Regions from separate parts of the Atlantibacter sp. genome, predicted to be linked through region 2. Evidence: predicted binding sites of a transcription regulator. Region 2 holds the regulator's gene; each other region holds the start of a gene.

Region 1 (4,215 bases), on a different contig from region 2:
ACCACGCTCAGCGGCGACGGGTTGTCACGGAATTTGGCGTTATCCAGCACTTCACGCAGATATACCGTCTGGCGCTTTTTGTTCGGCAATTCCAGACCCACGTAAGGCTTGCCGGGGATCACTTCCACCACGCGCACCGCCACGGTGGAGAGCGAACGCGCCAGGTCGCGGGACAAGTTAGAGATCCGCGCCGCCTTGACGCCCGGCGCAAGGTTCAGCTCGAAACGGGTGATCACCGGGCCGGGTGAGTAGTTCACGACGTCAGCTTTGATACGGAAATCCGCCAGGCGCGCTTCAACCAGGCGCGCCATTTGCTCCAGCGCGAAGGTATCGACCGGTTCAACTTCGGCTGGCGGCGGCGTTAACAGATCAAGCGACGGTAACGGCGTTGACGGTCTTTGCAATGGACGGCTGTCGCCGTTACGCATTAATAACGGATGGATCAGGCTCTCACGCGGCGGCTCGATGGGCTGCTGCGGCTGTGCTGGCGCGGCGTAAGCCGGATGCTGTTGTTGCATGGGCTGTTGCGGCTGTGCTGGCGTAGCGTAAGCCGGATGCTGTTGTTGTACAGGCTGCTGCGGCTGCGCCACCTGAGGCTCATCCACCACCGGGCTCGGCATAAACAACGGCTCGCTTGGGCCATCATCCACCAGCGCTTTAATCGGTGAGAAGTCGTCCAGAGAGAAAGGCATAGCCCCGGACGGCTGTTCACCCGCATAGCGCTGCTGCTGTTGTGCGGCAAATTGACGCGACAGTTCCGTCTGTTCATCGTCGGTATCATCCAGCTCCTGCGGCAGGCCGTCTTCTTCCTGATAGCGCTGTTGTTGCTGCGCCATAAACTGACGGGCCAGTTCATCCTGCTGCTGTGCATCCGCTTCATCTTCACTCAGCGGTTGCTGCGCATGACGCGCCTGCTGCTCCGCCATTCGCTGGGAAGGCAGTTTGATACCGTATGAGGCCAGCTCGCGGCGCGTGGGCACGCGAACGCGATTCGGGCGCGGCAATTGCGGGCCAATGCCCTCTTTCACCTGAGCGCGCGGCGCGTCGCTGGCAATGCTGAATACCGGGGTAAAGGCCGCCGCAGCGGTAGCCGCCTGCGTGGCCGCCTGGACCTGTGACGCAACCGGCGTGATATCCGGCGGCGTGGCTATATCCCCTGGCATGGCCGGGGCCACAGTCGGTTTCAGTTCATTGACGGGCTGGGCCGGTTCCGGGATCGGTTGATACCATGCCGCCAGTTGCTCACGCTCGCGGGCGCGTTTTTCTTCCACCTCTTCAAAGTAATACAGCGGCGGGCGGGTTTGCTTCACTTCCGGCGCGGGGGGTTCTTCTGGCGCAACGGCGGGCGCTGCTTCAACTGCTGGCGCGATATAAGGCGCGTCTTCAGCAGGCCATGCCTGGGCAGGTTGATAAGGCGCGTTTTGCTCCAGCGGATAAGGCTGATAAGCCGGCTGGGCGTGCATATCCACCGGCGGCGTTACCGGCGCACGATCGTAGTGCTCCGGCGCAGGCGCTATGGTCGCTTCCGGGGTTAACGTGGTCGGCGCAGGCTGCCACTCAACGACAGGGTCCTGTGGTTGCGGCGCAGCGGTGTATTGAACGGGCTGCGGCGTGGTTGCCGCAACTGGTGCAACAGGCTGGACAGCAGCAGGAACCGCCGTCGGCACGACCGAATAACCGCTTAATAGCGGATCGTTTTCCTCTTCCGGGGCTAACGCAGTTTGCCCGGAGAACAGCACGTCATCAGGGTCAAGCTCAACGCCGCCAGCGCGATAGTGAACGTCTTCGGGTTCATCCATACGCTTGCCGGAGAACAACGCTTCGTCGGTTTTACGGCCTACCGGGTTTGCGAATTTCTCGGCCAAACGGTTACGGCGTGCCAGTGCCCCACGCAGAATGCGCGCACGACGCGAGTCTTTCGCGACGACCTCTTCACTGTCGTCTTCATATTCGTCGTCTTCGTATTCGTCATCATCCTGCCAGGTGTTATCGCGGCGGGTACGGTTGGTGGCGAAGGTTAATACGCTTAACACCACGCTGCCGATTTTTTCAGCGATGCCGACCCAGGACCAGCCGGTAAACAGTGTCAGCCCTGCGGCCCAGACACACAGCAACGCGATGGTTCCGCCGCTGCTGTTCAGCAACGGCATCATGGCGGTGCTTAACAGGCTCCCCAGCACCCCACCGGAAGCGAAATACCAGATATCGTCGGCGTTAATTGCCGCCAGCCCGCAGGAAGTGAGGATCAGCGCCATTACGCCGATCAGGCGCAGCGCGACAGCAAAATAGTCGATGTAATCTTCATTAGCGCGATGACGCCAGGCGAACCAGCATCCGCCGATCATAATGACGGGCAGCGTATAGGCCATAATGCCGAAAATGAAGAACAGGGTATCAGCCAGCCAGGCTCCGGGCGCGCCGCCTAAATTATGGATAGGCTCATGCCAGGCCGTTTGCGACCAACTGGGATCGGAAGGATTAAAACTGAGTAACGCCGCCATCAACCAGACGGCAAAAAGGGCAACAACAATGAGCAAAGCTTCCAGGAGTCGACGACCGCTATCCAGCTTTGTCAGGGTAACATCTTTGTCTTCAGTGTATTCCTGGCTCAAGAAAGGCTCTCCAGGTTCTTAGAGCTAAAACGGACAGCAGTGCCGGGTCGCCCCGGCACTGCTGCTGTATGGATTAACAGGAGTGTAATCAAACTACAGCGACTTTGCACCTGTTCCGCATTAGCGAGTCTTAATTACCAGACGATTGCTCTGTTTCACTTCTTCCATTACCACGTAGGTACGGGTGTCGTTCACACCCGGCAGACGCAGCAAGGTTTCACCAAGCAATTTACGGTACGCAGACATATCTGGCACACGCGTTTTCAACAAGTAGTCGAAATCGCCTGAAACCAGATGACACTCTTGAATTTCTTCAAGTTTTTGCACAGCGGCGTTAAATTGTTCAAACACATCTGGCGCGCCACGATTCAGAGTAATCTCAACGAAAACCAGCAGTGATGCGTCTAAATAGTGTGGGTTCAACAGAGCGGTATAGCCCTGAATAAAACCCTGACGTTCCAGTCGACGCACACGCTCGAGGCAAGGCGTCGGTGAAAGTCCCACTCTTTTAGAAAGCTCGACGTTGGAAATACGCCCATCCTTTTGCAGCTCATTAAGAATGTTACGATCGATGCGGTCGAGATCTTTGCCTGGGCGCTTCTTGCTATCTACCATTATTATTGTCTCTCTCTGTTCCTTCCCTACACCTGCCACTACCCGTTCAACGTCATTGTCCAGGGTCTTTTACCCGTCATACTTCACATTGCAGATGCGCTGGCTGCGCTCGTTCATCCCAGTCCCTTACTGATGTAAGCTCCTGGACGTTCTCTTACTTGCCGCCTTCCTGCAACGCGAATTATTTAGGGTATATATATTGAGAAGCCCGTTGCCGTCAGGCAGCTATCGACATCACGCATGGCGTCTGTCCACGCCATGCGTAGATTTCAATTGCCCGGTAAAATACATAAGCTGAAAAAGGTAAAAAGGGTCTACCCGCGCAAATGCTTTTTTCTTCCTCGAATGTTTTCGCAAATGCGCAGGGGATTGTCAAAGCAAAACATCGATTTTTAGTAGAACGTGCCAGATATTGATTACGGGTGGGGATTATTCCTCATTTTATCACCTAATATCGGACAGGATTTCATTCGAATCCCTAATACTTCGCCGCGTAAATGCCCTTCGCCAGATTGCTTTAGGCTATTACACATATCGTTAACAAAATCGCTGCACTCTTTTATTAGCCCGGCAAATTCCCTACAATCCTGCCCATTGTTTGCCAACTACAATGAGGACCTCATGGGCACAGCTAAACACAGTAAGCTGCTAATTTTAGGCTCCGGCCCTGCGGGGTATACCGCTGCGGTCTACGCAGCGCGCGCGAATCTGAACCCGGTACTGATCACCGGTATGGAAAAAGGCGGTCAGCTTACCACCACTACCGAAGTGGAAAACTGGCCTGGCGACCCGCACGACCTGACCGGCCCTGCGCTCATGGAACGCATGCACGAGCATGCCGCCAAATTCGAAACCGAAATTCTGTTCGATCACATTAATAAAGTTGATGTACAGAACAAACCGTTCCGTCTGTTCGGTGATAACGGCGAGTACACCTGCGATGCGCTGATCATCGCCACCGGCGCATCGGCGCGCTATTTAGGCCTGC
Region 2 (4,215 bases):
ACTCGCGGAACACCGTGGAGTAAAGTTTGTTGCCCTTGAACGTACGACGAATAAAGAACGCGCCCAGGCGGCGGAACATCGGGCCTGCTGGCCAGAAGTTCAGGTTGATACCCGCAGCGATGTGCGGCGGCACAAGGCCCTGGTGATACAGCACATAGGACAGCAGCATATAGTCCATATGGCTGCGGTGGCAGGGAACGTACACCAGTTCGTGACCGTCATGCGCCAGTTGGCGCACCCGCTCGGCGTTGTGCACATTAATGCCCTGATAGAGGCGGTTCCAGGTAAAGCCCAGAATGCGGTCCATCAGACGAATGGTTTCGTAAGAGAAGTTCGCCGCAATCTCTTCCATCAACGCCACGGCATTTTGCTGGGCTTTTTCATGGGAGATTTTTTTGCTGCGCGCTTCGTCTTCTACCGCGCGGGCAATGGCTTTAGAGGCCAGCAGCTTATTAAACAGGTCCTGACGCGCCGGTAAACGCGGCCCGACGGCGGCCAGGCGCTGGCGGGCGAAGTGCATACGCGCCACTCGCGCCAGCTTCTGGGCAATGGTTTTATCGGTGCCGTGTTCATCCGCCATGCGGCGCAGTGACAGCGAGGGCGAAAAGCGTACAAAGCTGTCGCGCCCTAACCAGGAAACGGCAAAAAATTTCTGCAAGCCGTTCAGCATCCGCAGCGGCGGGTTTACTTCGCCTTTTTCACGGCCCGGCGCGCGCCCGAACATCACCGATACCGGCACCATCTGCACATCAAGTTGCGGATTGCTGCGATGCAGATCGAGATAGTCGTGGAACAGCTTAATCGACTCCTCTTTCGGCGTGTAATAGGTGAATACCCGCGGCCCGCCGTGAATAAACACATGGCGCGGCAGCAGAGTGCCGTCAATTTCGAGAGGCTCCAGCGGGTCGGGCAAATCGTGTGCCAGACATTGTTGGCGCAGCGTCAGCAAGTCCGCCTTCGAGTTGTACGGAAGAACGTACATAATCGGGCGCGAGGTATCGAGCCCCAGTTCGGCGCACGGATCCGCCGGAATGGATTTGCTTTTTACCAGTACGCGTAATGGTAAATTAAGTAATTTGTAGTAAATTCGTGGCCAGCCGGACATAAACGATGTAAAGCCTCTGGTTAATAATGCAATTGCACCGCAAGAATATCAGAAACAAGCGGGAATTTCTGTGGTGCTTACGTTTCGTTGCTTAATGCTATTGATGCGCGTTTTTTAAAAAGGTTTCCTTTCATGGCGAATAACACCACCGGGTTGATACGAATAATTAAAGCAGCAGGTTACTCCTGGAAAGGCATTTGCGCCGCCTGGAAGAACGAAGCGGCGTTTCGCCAGGAGGGCGTCGCGGCGATTGTCGCCATTGCTATCGCCTGCTGGCTGGATGTCGATCCGATTACCCGGGTGTTGCTGATTGGCTCCGTCATTCTGGTGATGATTGTTGAGATCCTTAATAGCGCCCTCGAAGCGGTGGTCGATCGCATCGGCCCGGAATTTCATGAACTTTCCGGGCGCGCCAAAGATATGGGCTCGGCGGCGGTACTGTTTGCTATTTTACTGGCGCTGATGACCTGGGGCATATTGCTCTGGTCAAATTTGCGATAACTCTTCCAGATGTCGCTAACATGCGGATATTTGCTCATTTTGTGGTTTCAAAATCACCGTTAGCTGTATATACTCACAGCATTACTGTATATGCACCCAGGGGGCGGAATGAAAAGTTTAACGGCCAGACAGCAAGAGGTGTTTGATCTCATTCGGGATCACATCAGCCAAACCGGCATGCCTCCCACTCGTGCGGAGATTGCACAGCGTCTGGGCTTTCGTTCTCCTAACGCTGCAGAAGAACATTTAAAAGCCCTGGCGCGTAAAGGGGTAATTGAAATCGTTTCTGGCGCGTCGCGCGGTCTGCGTTTACTGGTGGAAGAGGAAGAGGGGCTGCCGCTGGTTGGGCGCGTTGCCGCGGGCGAACCGCTGTTAGCTCAGCAGCATATCGAAGGCCATTACCAGGTCGATCCCGGCTTGTTTAAGCCCAGCGCGGATTTCCTGCTGCGCGTTAGCGGTATGTCGATGAAAGATATCGGGATTATGGACGGCGATTTGCTCGCGGTGCATAAAACTCAGGATGTGCGTAACGGGCAGGTGGTGGTCGCGCGCATTGATGACGAAGTGACCGTTAAGCGTCTGAATAAACAGGGCAACACGGTGCAGTTACTGCCGGAAAACAGCGAATTCTCCCCAATCGTTGTTGACCTGCGTCAGCAGGCCTTTTCTATTGAAGGGCTTGCCGTCGGCGTGATCCGCAACGGCGAGTGGCTGTAAGCTCTGCTGCCTGATTTGAAGCCGTAGCGCGCCGCGTTACGGTATAGAATCCCCTACCGCTACGGATTGCGTCATGCCATTTTTCACGTCTGCTGATAAAGCATTGTGGCGCCTGGCGCTACCCATGATCTTCTCCAATATTACCGTGCCGCTGCTCGGCCTGGTGGATACCGCCGTTATCGGCCATCTCGATAGCCCGGTTTATTTAGCCGGTGTCGCCATTGGCGCAACCGCCACCAGCTTTCTGTTTATGCTGCTGCTGTTTCTGAGAATGAGCACTACAGGCTTAACCGCCCAGGCATTTGGTGCAAAAAACCCGCAGGCGATGGCGCGAGCCCTGGTGCAACCGCTACTGCTGGCGGTGCTGGCCGGGGTGGCGATTATGCTGTTACAGACCCCGCTGATTAACCTGGCGTTGCATATCGTAGGCGGCAGCGAAGAAGTATTACATCAGGCGCGGCGCTTTCTGGAAATCCGCTGGCTAAGCGCGCCTGCGACGCTGGCGAACCTGGTGCTGTTAGGCTGGTTATTGGGGGTGCAGTACGCGCGAGCGCCAGTGATCCTGCTGGTTGTTGGCAATGTGCTGAATATCGCACTCGACCTGTGGCTGGTGGTGGGGCTGGATATGAACGTGCAGGGCGCTGCGCTGGCAACGGTGGCGGCGGAATACATCACGCTGATCGTCGGATTGCTGATGGCCTGGCATGTCATGACACTGCGGGGCATCAATCCGGCAATGCTGCTCTCTGCCTGGCGCGGCGATATCTGGCGTTTACTGGCGCTCAATCGCGACATCATGCTGCGTTCGCTGCTGCTGCAAATCTGTTTCGCCAGCGTCACAATTTTAGGTGCGCGGATGGGGAGCGATGTGGTGGCGGTGAATGCCGTCCTGATGACGCTGCTGACGTTCACCGCCTACGCACTGGATGGTTTCGCCTATGCGGTGGAAGCCCATTCCGGGCAGGCTTACGGCGCAGGTAACAGCAACCAACTGATCAAAGTCTGGCATGCCGCCTGCCGCCAGGCGGGCCTGGTGGCGCTGATGTTCGCTACGGTTTATGCGCTGTGGGGCGAGCATATTGTTGCGATGCTGACCTCGCTGCCGGTTTTACAACAACAAGCGGATCGTTACCTCGGCTGGCAGGTGGTGCTGCCGCTGGTTGGCGTGTGGTGTTATCTGCTGGACGGCATGTTTATCGGCGCTACCCGTGGCGCGGAAATGCGTAACAGTATGACCGTGGCGGCTGCGGGTTTCGGCGTGACATTAATCGCTTTGCCCTGGCTGGGTAATCACGGGCTATGGCTGGCGGTAGCGGTATTTCTGGCATTGCGCGGGCTGTCGTTATGGCTCATCTGGCGGCGCCACTGGCAGCGCAATAGCTGGTTCAACGAGACGGGTCATGGTTAGTTACATCTGCTGACTCTCATTTAATTTCTGGCTATCTGCTTGATATATAAAATTTTTGTATCATTAATGCCGATTTTTATCTTTCGCGCTTGGTTAAAGATTCTGAATGTTTCAAACGAGTCGGAATGGTCGACTAAACTCATTATCACGTCCAGCAGATAATAACTGTTAAACACGGACGATAAACATTTAGCGTTTATAACCGAACGATGAGGACTACATCATGAATAAAGACGAAGTCGGCGGTAACTGGAAACAGTTCAAAGGTAAAATGAAAGAGCAGTGGGGTAAACTCACTGACGACGATATGACCGTTATCGAAGGTAAACGCGATCAACTCGTAGGGAAAATCCAGGAACGTTATGGATACGAGAAAGATCAGGCAGAGAACGAAGTAAAAGACTGGGAAACCCGTAACGATTACCGCTGGTAATCCCCGTCGTTTTTCTGCTTAGCCACCCTCATGGCTACCCTGCCCAGGTAC
Region 3 (4,215 bases), on a different contig from region 2:
CCAGCGGAGGCGGATAACGTCCATTTTGTAGTTTTCTCTGTTCACCACTTTCCCCCTCTCGTTTCGAACCAGTCCCGTACGTACACGAGCGCCAACAGGGCGGCCCAGCCAATCTGGTAATAATTTTCGGTAGTCATGCGGCCTCCTGCTGTTTGAGTTGTCTGAGCTTTGAGCGGTATTCATCGCGGATCCGGATGTAGTCGTCGCGTTTCCATTTCCGTAATTCGTGCGGGCCCATCAGGGCATCAAAGCGGGCCTGTCCGATTTTGGCGATTAGCGCCGGACGGTAGGCCGTCAGGTTGCCGGAGAGGTGGTTATTGCATGGGGCACACTGGCGATGGCAATTGTCCTCATTGAAGCGCAGCTCCGGATTGGCACCGGTCGTACGGTAATGCCCGGCGTGATATTGCCCGTCATGGTAGCGGCCGCAGCTGATGCACGGCATGTGACGATCCCGGTACCGGATGAACTCGTTAAAAGCCTGCTGGGCCTGTTTGATGAAATAACTGAGCGGCTTAACTGCCTGTCGCCGTTCCGCCTGGCGTGCCCGCTGCTCTTTCTCCTCTTCGCGCTGGCGCTTCTTCTCAGCACGCATAGCGTCGGCCTGGTTCTTTGCGGTCTGCACTTTGCCTACAGCGCTGGCGCATTCGAATGAGCAAACGACCTGCTCGTTCCGTATCGGGTGAAACCACTCCCTGCAGTGGATACATTTTCGACGAGGTTTTTTAGCCATATTCACCCCGCAAAATTCATCAGCTGCGCGGCGGCGTTCTCAGCCTCGCGCTGGTCCCTGAATGCCCTGGACAATATCCAGCGCCACAGCACATCTAACGCGGCCCTGTAGAGCTGCTGAAACTCGGTCTCGTCCATATTTGCGAAGGCGATGCTGCGAGGATGTTTCCGGAGTGTGCCGTCAGGCAACTGGATAGTGTCGAAATGACCTGACTCGATGGTGACCCAGGCACGATAGGCATCGAAGGATTTGCACAGGCTGATGCCATTGGTAATGCGGCGGCTGGCCACCTGTTCCAGATATTGCTCAGCGGCATCCATCAGCGCGCTTTCGTTCCCGCCAAAGGCGGCAAGGTATCTGGCGTAACCGTTAACCAGCCTGCGTTCGTTGGAAGATATCGCGCCGCCGGTTGGCTCCCAGTATTCGAAGCCGAGATTCAGCAGAGCAAAGAAACGACGGTGAAAGGCCGGGTTACGGACCTGTTTGAACTCAGCTTCAAGTACCGCACCGAGCTTACATTTTGAATGTAGAAAATCGCTGGTCTCCGGCGTGGCGGGGATCAGGATTCCTGAGGACTGCTTGATGAGTTGTAACTGCGCCATGGTGTTCTCCGTGGCGCATCAGGTCAACGGGTGTTCAGTCCGTTGATATCATAATATCAGAGGGTTGATTGACGTGGTAGCCGAGGCGGCGAAGAAAACGGGTTCCGGACGACAGATTGAAGACCCCTTCATCCTCCAGCAACGGGCGGCATGACACAAGCCCATTTCTGGTGTAAACGAGACATCGGCTTTCGAACGGCATAGAACCAATAACCTTGCCATCTGAACGCCTGATAATGTCATACCAGTCAGGCTCAGATGATTTTGAAACACACTCTTGCACAGCATCCCCCTGTTCAGCCTCAGGATATAGTTCAGTACTCAATCAGTTGAACCACTCGTCAGCACTTTCCCAGGTTTCCTGCAGAATATTAGCCACTTCATCTTTATCGCCACCAATAACGCTAAGCCCGTCATTAGGTGCCCGGCGCACAGTAAGCTTGCAACCCTCGAAGCGTTTGTTTAATCGTTTTAAGAGTTCGTTTTCCAGCGCCGGGATCGCGCCATCAGGTAGTTTTTTTGTACGTTCGATAGTGACTTCAACCTTCATGATCATCCCTCTCATAAAAATACTGTATAAATAAACAGTACACCCATACGGAAGAATGATCAACTTGATAAGCGCACAAATTGCGACACAAGTTTGAAAAGTTAAATGACTGTAACTCGTTGATTAAAAAGCCTGCGAATCACAGGAATTCTAAGGACATATATAATGCTTTAGCATCAAAGGCCCTTTGGAGGTTCGCTTCTATAATTCATTAATTGCGTATCAAAACAGGTATGCAATTTCTGTCCCTGTCCATATAAATTTTTACGGTGAGGTGATTATGACCCAGCGGCGTGGTGGTTCTGGAAACTTCGCGGAAAATCGGGAAAGAGCATCGGAAGCGGGTCGTAAAGGAGGCCAGGTAAGCGGCGGTAATTTCAAAAATGACCCGCAACGCGCATCTGAAGCAGGTAAAAAAGGGGGAAGAAACAGCCATCGCAGCGATAGCAAGCCGGAATAATTTCAGGTTTGTTTGCACCCTCCCGATGTTCCTACCCGGGAGGGTTTTAAAGTCCAGTTGCATCCGATTTAGTTATGCTGCCTCAACTTTGAAACCACACAACTCCGGCAAGTTCGCCCTTACCAGCGCCTCGGCGAACGGCGGCGGTACCGCATTGCCGCATCTAGCAACCTGTTTATCTTTGGCATACTTCACGCCGCGATAGTCCCGGTCAATGATGTACCACTCCGGGAAGCCCTGGGCGGCGTACAGCTCGCGGGGTTGCAGCATGCGCATGCCAATATCGACGATGCGGTAAACGATGCCATCCACGGTTACCAGTCCGTCGCTGTCTTTGCCGCAATACTCCCGCAGGAACGCCAGCGCCTGGGCTGCGCGCTGCTCGTCGTAGCCCTCTGTCGCCAGGCTGGTCTCAACGTTACCGACATGCAGGCCGCCCGCGGTTAACCCCGGCGCTGGCGCATCAACCACCCGGCCATCCCGGCAGGTGCCGCGCAGCATTACCAGGTGCGACATGACCGCAGCGTGGTGATTACCCGTTGTGACAGTATGCGCAGGTTGATCAGCAGCACCGCCAGGGTGCCCAGTGTTATTAACCATCAGGTGCGCGGCGACGACAGCATGGTGATCGACGGTGGTGACCGAATGTGCAGGTTCGTCCAGGCTGACGCCCGGGCCGGAGTAGTTCCCGCCGTAGTGCTTCGCGAGGAATGCGCTCACCGTTGCGAATTTATTGCCGCCAGCCGTGACAGTGCCCAGCGGGTTATTCATCTGCAGTACGCGAGGTGCCTGGCCGGGGCGCTCGCCATACCCCATCTGGATTAGGGTTGGCGTCACCAGCTGCGACTTCCCGCCGCCGCCTGCCGTAACCGTAGCACTCGGCTCGTCCGCGCGGTGGCCGACGCTGGCACCGAACTGGCGTGCGACAAACGGCGCGAGCTCCGCTTCAACCAGCCCAAGTGCGTGACCATTGCCGCCCGGGCGCGCCGACGTGCCTGCGGTTACGGTTGGTACCGGATCTGTAACTGTCTGCCCCGTTGCGCCGGTACGGAATTTCGTCAGATGGGGTACCGCGATCGCATAGCCGTGCGTTTTGGTGATTGTCTGCAGCGGCTCCGCCAGCGACTGCCCCCGGAAGCAGTCGTATTTCGTCTGGTTGCTGGTATGGTTGCACTTCACGATAAACGGCGAAGCGCTTTCCAGCACAAAGCGCTGAATGCCGCGCGCTATGCGTTTGAGGGTGTTTTCTGCCAGTGCCTTTTTGCGGTCAAAAATCGACGGAGCCGGGATTGACCAGTCGATACATTCCGCCGCGGTACGCCAGGCTTTCAGCTTCCCGCTCTGCACTGCTGGTGATTTCGGGTCCCCATGTGTCGGCTCAGGCCAGCTCACCGGCACGCCGTCGCAGCGCATTACCATGAAGAACCGCTTCCGGATGGTCGGCGCGCCAAAGTCGCAGGCGCGCAGCTCCCGATAATCGACGGCGTAACCGAGCCCGGTTACCAGCTGCCGCGCCAGCTCACCATCGGCAGTAATACCCAAAAACTCGCAGCACTCCGCCAGCGCCGGATGCCCGGCAGGTATCCCGCCGGACAGCATCCCGCAGAACGCCTCAAAGGTTTCGCCGGAGCGAGCCGGATCAGGACGCATCTCCGCCGCCAGCAGAGGCCCCCACGTTTTGAACTCCTCCACGTTCTCCAGCATCATCACGCGCGGGCGCACTGCCAGCGCCCAGCGGATGACGATCCACGCCAAGCCTCGAATCTCTTTCTCTACCGGCTTTGAGCCTTTGGCCTTCGAGAAGTGGCGGCAGTCCGGTGAGAACCATGCCAGCCCCACCGGACGACCTGCAGTCGCCGCCACCGGGTTA
Region 4 (4,215 bases), on a different contig from region 2:
CACAGGCTACGATTTCAATTCAGCGAAATGGAAAAAAACTGTTATTCTGAAGTGAGTTATACGGTCATCCTGAGATCACAATGAAATACCAACAATTGGAAAATCTCGAAAGCGGCTGGAAATGGAAATATCTGGTGAAGAAGCATCGCGAAGGCGAACTGATCACCCGGTACAGAGAAGCCAGCGCGGCCAAAGAGGCAGTGGACCTCTTACTCAACATGGAAAACGAACCCGTCCAGGTTGCCGACTGGATAGACGCGCATATCAACCCCGAGCTAACTAACCGCATGAAGCAGACGATTCGGGCCCGTCGCAAGCGTCATTTTAATGCGGAGCATCAGCATACCCGCAAAAAGTCTATCGACCTGGAGTATATGGTCTGGCAGCGTCTGGCTGGCCTGGCGCAGCGCAGAGGGATAACCCTCTCTGAAACCATCGTACAGCTTATTGAAGATGCTGAGCGTAAAGAGAAATATGCCAGCCAGATGTCGACGCTGAAGCAGGATATCGAAGCATTGCTGGGTAAAGGGGAGTAAAGCGCTCTTTTTTATCCGAACGCCTTTGTTCATGTTCAGTTAAGAACGACAGGCGAAAAAAAACCCCGCATTGCGGGGTTTTTTCATAACGGTAACTTAAGCCTGCGGCTGAGTTACAACGTCTTTGATACCTTTAACTTCGATTTCTACGCGACGATCCGGTGCCAGGCAGTCGATCAGAGCAGCGCGCGGTTTAACGTTGTCACAGGTGCTGCCAGTAACCGGGTTAGATTCGCCCATGCCACGTGCAGAGATCTTGTCAGCCGGGATACCTTTAGAGATCAGGTAATCAACAACGGACTGAGCACGTTTCTCAGACAGACCCTGGTTGTAAGCGTCAGAACCGATACGGTCAGTGAAGCCCAGAACAACAACGGAACCGTCTTTCGGATCCAGGTTGCTCAACTGGGTGTACATCTGATCCAGAGCCTGCTGGCCTTCCGGTTTCAGAGTTGCTTTGTTGAAGTTGAACAGAACGTCAGACTTCAGAGTGAAGTGTTTGGTCTGTACTTCTGGAGCCGGAGCTGGAGCCGGAGCTACAACCGGTGCCGGAGCATCGTACTGGCCGAAACGGTAAGAAACACCCAGGCTCAGCATGCCGTTGTCAGGACGAGTACCTACAGTACCTGCGTCACCGATGTTGTTAACCCACTGGTATTCCAGACGGGTAGCGATGTCGCGGGTAACAGCCCATTCAACACCACCAGCGAATACTGGGGAAACGCCAGTGTCGTGGTCTTTCAGACGACCACCAGCACCGTTGTCGTATGCTGCTTTAGAGTCAGCACGCCATACCATACCACCCAGACGGGTGTAGATATCCAGATCGTCAGTAACCGGGTAACCCAGTTTAGCGGTCAGTTGAACGCCCTGAGCTTTGAAAGCGCCGTTGTCAGTGTCGCCTTTGTACGGCATACGACCTAACCAGTCGTAACCCATTTCAAAACCAACGTACGGGTTAACCTGGTAACCACCGAAAGCACCTGCGCCCAGCTGGCTTTCGTGAGTCGGACCGTTACCGATGCGGCTGTCATAACCATTACCGTAGAAACCGGTATCGTGGTACTGGGACCAGCCCAGTTTACCACCTGCATACCAGGTGTTATCTTTCGGTGCGGCTTGCGCTACGGTAGCGAAGCCAGCCAGTGCCACTGCAATCGCGATAGCTGTCTTTTTCATTTTTTGCGCCTCGTTATCATCCAAAAGGCCATGAACATCTCTTAAAGAGCTCACGGTTAAATCCTTCACCGGGGTTATAGCTCAACTTGTAACTCTACCGTCTGTACGGTTTATTAATGAGCAACCCTGGCGATGTAAAGTCTACAACGTAGTTGAAAACTTACAAGTGTGAAGTCCGTCAGGCATATGAAAAAAAACGACTTGCGTACATATTTGTTAACATCTTTGCTGCAAATGTAGCCAGCGAAGAGAGGCTATGCGTCGCGGAAGCCGCGTATTCCGCTTAAATTTCACTAATGAACAAAGACCTGTAAATATTAAAAAGTAATACCAGGATTTGTCTTAAATTTACTTAATGATACAAACCAGAATGAATTTTTAGCGCAGAACGCGGTCTCGTACCGTTAACCCCCCCTCGTGAAGGGCGCATGATAAAGCAGATGGCATTACCCATTTCCGCCGCTTCTGAAAGCGCCAGATGTTCTTCATCACTCATCTCGTAAGACAACCAGCCAATGACCACACTGTAATTTCCGGTGCGCAATGCGCGGAGCATGGCATCGACAGTGGTATAGGAATTCGATGGGCTCGCCTGCATCACTTTAGTCAGCGGTAGACCTGAGGCCTGAAGCCAGGAACGGCTCAGCCGCTGATTGGGCGTGAGCCACAGCAGCCAGCGCGATTGCTGACCAAGCTGTTGCAGTAAAGGGAGTAAAACACACTGGGTCATCCAGGGTTGATCTTCCTGGTAAACAATTTCGCTGACCATTCCTTTCATTTCCGGGGCAGTTGAGAATTCCAGATGCTTTTGTGTTGCGCGCATCGTTGTAACTGAGCGATTTGAATGAGCAGTGATGTTCATAATGTGTTCAACTCCAGTGTGTACTGTATGTTTGTACAGTACATCCGGGCAGCATAAAGATCAACCTTATTTTCTGAAAGCACCTCGCAATTCTTTTATCTAAATCTCCACCGCAGAAAATTAATATTGCCGAGATTCGCCAAGTTGAATATGTTCGTTTTACAGGAATCAATAACGGATACATTCCTGTTATCTATTGATAATAAAGGAGTTATAATGAAGTCAACTACCACTGAAACGCTCATGCGTTTAGAGGATTTATTAAAGACCCTGGGCGAAGTGCGTTGTCGTTCCTTGTTTGGCGGATACAGCCTGACGATTGATAAAGCCGCGTTCGGCATGCTGGTTGAAGGTGAGCTTTTTTTGCGGGCTAATGAACAAAGCGCGGGTTACTACACCCAACGTAATTTATCGAAGCTTAAATTTACTCGCCGGGGAAGGGCGGTCTACCTCAATTATTATCAGGTTGACAGTGAACTGTGGAATAACCCCGATTTATTGGTGCAGTTAGCGGCTGACTCCATCAGTTGTGCCAATGAAGACATTGCTCAGCGTCAACAGGAAATGCGCGTTAAGGATTTACCTAATCTCTCTTTGCAGTATGAAATATGGTTGTGGGAAGTTGGTATCAGTGATGTCGATACCCTTAAAGCGTACGGCGCGAAAGAGTGTTGGCTAAGGCTACGCACCATTAAAAAAAATTGTGGCGTTAAAGCGCTCTATGCGCTGGAAGGGGCTATTGTCGGGCTACATGAAGCGGCGCTCCCGGCGGAAACCCGCCGGGAGCTCTATGAGTGGTTTATGCAGCAGCCTTCATCGGTCAGTGAAGGGTGAGACCTGATGCTGCAACTTACTCATTTCCGGTAGTAGTGCTGCAATTAATCCTATCTGTTGCAAGACCAGCGCTTCTTTACTCTCCTGACGAGGCTCGATATCCCGGATTCGCTTCGTCAGCCCGGCTAATGCCCGTTGTACTTTACTTTCATCAGCCGGGAGATGATGCAGCGCATCATCGACATAGCAAACGGCATCATCCAGGATAGCGAGGATTTCGTTATTTACGACTTTTTCGCGATGCGCGCCGAGAGCGGAAATATAGCCGGTTAATGAATGGTTCAGGCACAGCAATCGGAAGGCGGTTTCACGAATTTCAGCGCTGACGTGAGGTTCCGTCGACATATTTGACACTACCGATGCCAGTTCCGCATCGCGGTTATGGGCGTCACGCCGGGCGATACGGTAGGCGAGGCGGTTATCCCGGCCCTGATGATATTGCTCGAGGATCGCATCAAGATAGCGGCAGTTTGCATTGAGCGCCCGCTCAAGTACCTGATCGAGCCGGCGAAAGCGCCAGTCAGGCCAGATAAAACTCACCGCAGCCCAGGCAATGGCGCAACCGATCAGAGTATCGATAACGCGAGGCAGCGCAACTTCAAAACCTTCGCCGAGTAAATTGAAGCACAGCAGTACCAGCAGCGTAATAAACATCGTTGCGTGGGCGTACTGCACGGTACGGAACATAAAGAACAGCACGCCGGTGATCACGATTAATATCAGTTGACCTTCCAGAGAAGGCACGAACCACAGCACCGGAATGCCAATCGCCACGCCAATTAATGTACCGACCACCCTTAACGT

What was found. The regulator LexA, encoded in region 2, represses DNA repair genes until DNA is damaged. The targets are predictions, from matches to a motif close to TNCTGTATGTACATACAGNA.
Region 1: a site for LexA is predicted at 2,675-2,694, ahead of RT120_RS01760 (DNA translocase FtsK 4TM domain-containing protein). Genes of this name have one in related genera too.
Region 3: a site for LexA is predicted at 1,906-1,925, ahead of RT120_RS04900 (DinI-like family protein). Genes of this name have one in related genera too.
Region 4: a site for LexA is predicted at 2,599-2,618, ahead of sulA (SOS-induced cell division inhibitor SulA). Genes of this name have one in related genera too.

Annotation. Positions count from the first base shown of each region.
Region 1 covers NZ_DAMBQK010000001.1:385,860-390,074, reverse strand. The annotation lists gene RT120_RS01760 (DNA translocase FtsK 4TM domain-containing protein) at 1-2,612, opposite strand, end outside; gene lrp (leucine-responsive transcriptional regulator Lrp) at 2,733-3,227, opposite strand; gene trxB (thioredoxin-disulfide reductase) at 3,849-4,215, shown strand, end outside.
Region 2 covers NZ_DAMBQK010000008.1:34,906-39,120, forward strand. The annotation lists gene plsB (glycerol-3-phosphate 1-O-acyltransferase PlsB) at 1-1,105, opposite strand, end outside; gene RT120_RS09550 (diacylglycerol kinase) at 1,238-1,606, shown strand; gene lexA (transcriptional repressor LexA) at 1,715-2,323, shown strand; gene dinF (MATE family efflux transporter DinF) at 2,397-3,731, shown strand; gene RT120_RS09565 (CsbD family protein) at 3,955-4,164, shown strand.
Region 3 covers NZ_DAMBQK010000003.1:189,836-194,050, forward strand. The annotation lists gene RT120_RS04885 (YlcG family protein) at 1-24, opposite strand, end outside; gene RT120_RS04890 (recombination protein NinG) at 134-733, opposite strand; gene RT120_RS04895 (DUF1367 family protein) at 736-1,335, opposite strand; gene RT120_RS04900 (DinI-like family protein) at 1,661-1,885, opposite strand; gene RT120_RS04905 (general stress protein) at 2,166-2,345, shown strand; gene RT120_RS04910 (DNA cytosine methyltransferase) at 2,418-4,215, opposite strand, start outside.
Region 4 covers NZ_DAMBQK010000001.1:452,672-456,886, forward strand. The annotation lists gene matP (macrodomain Ter protein MatP) at 81-536, shown strand; gene ompA (porin OmpA) at 633-1,715, opposite strand; gene sulA (SOS-induced cell division inhibitor SulA) at 2,068-2,577, opposite strand; gene RT120_RS02020 (TfoX/Sxy family DNA transformation protein) at 2,794-3,411, shown strand; gene yccS (YccS family putative transporter) at 3,391-4,215, opposite strand, start outside.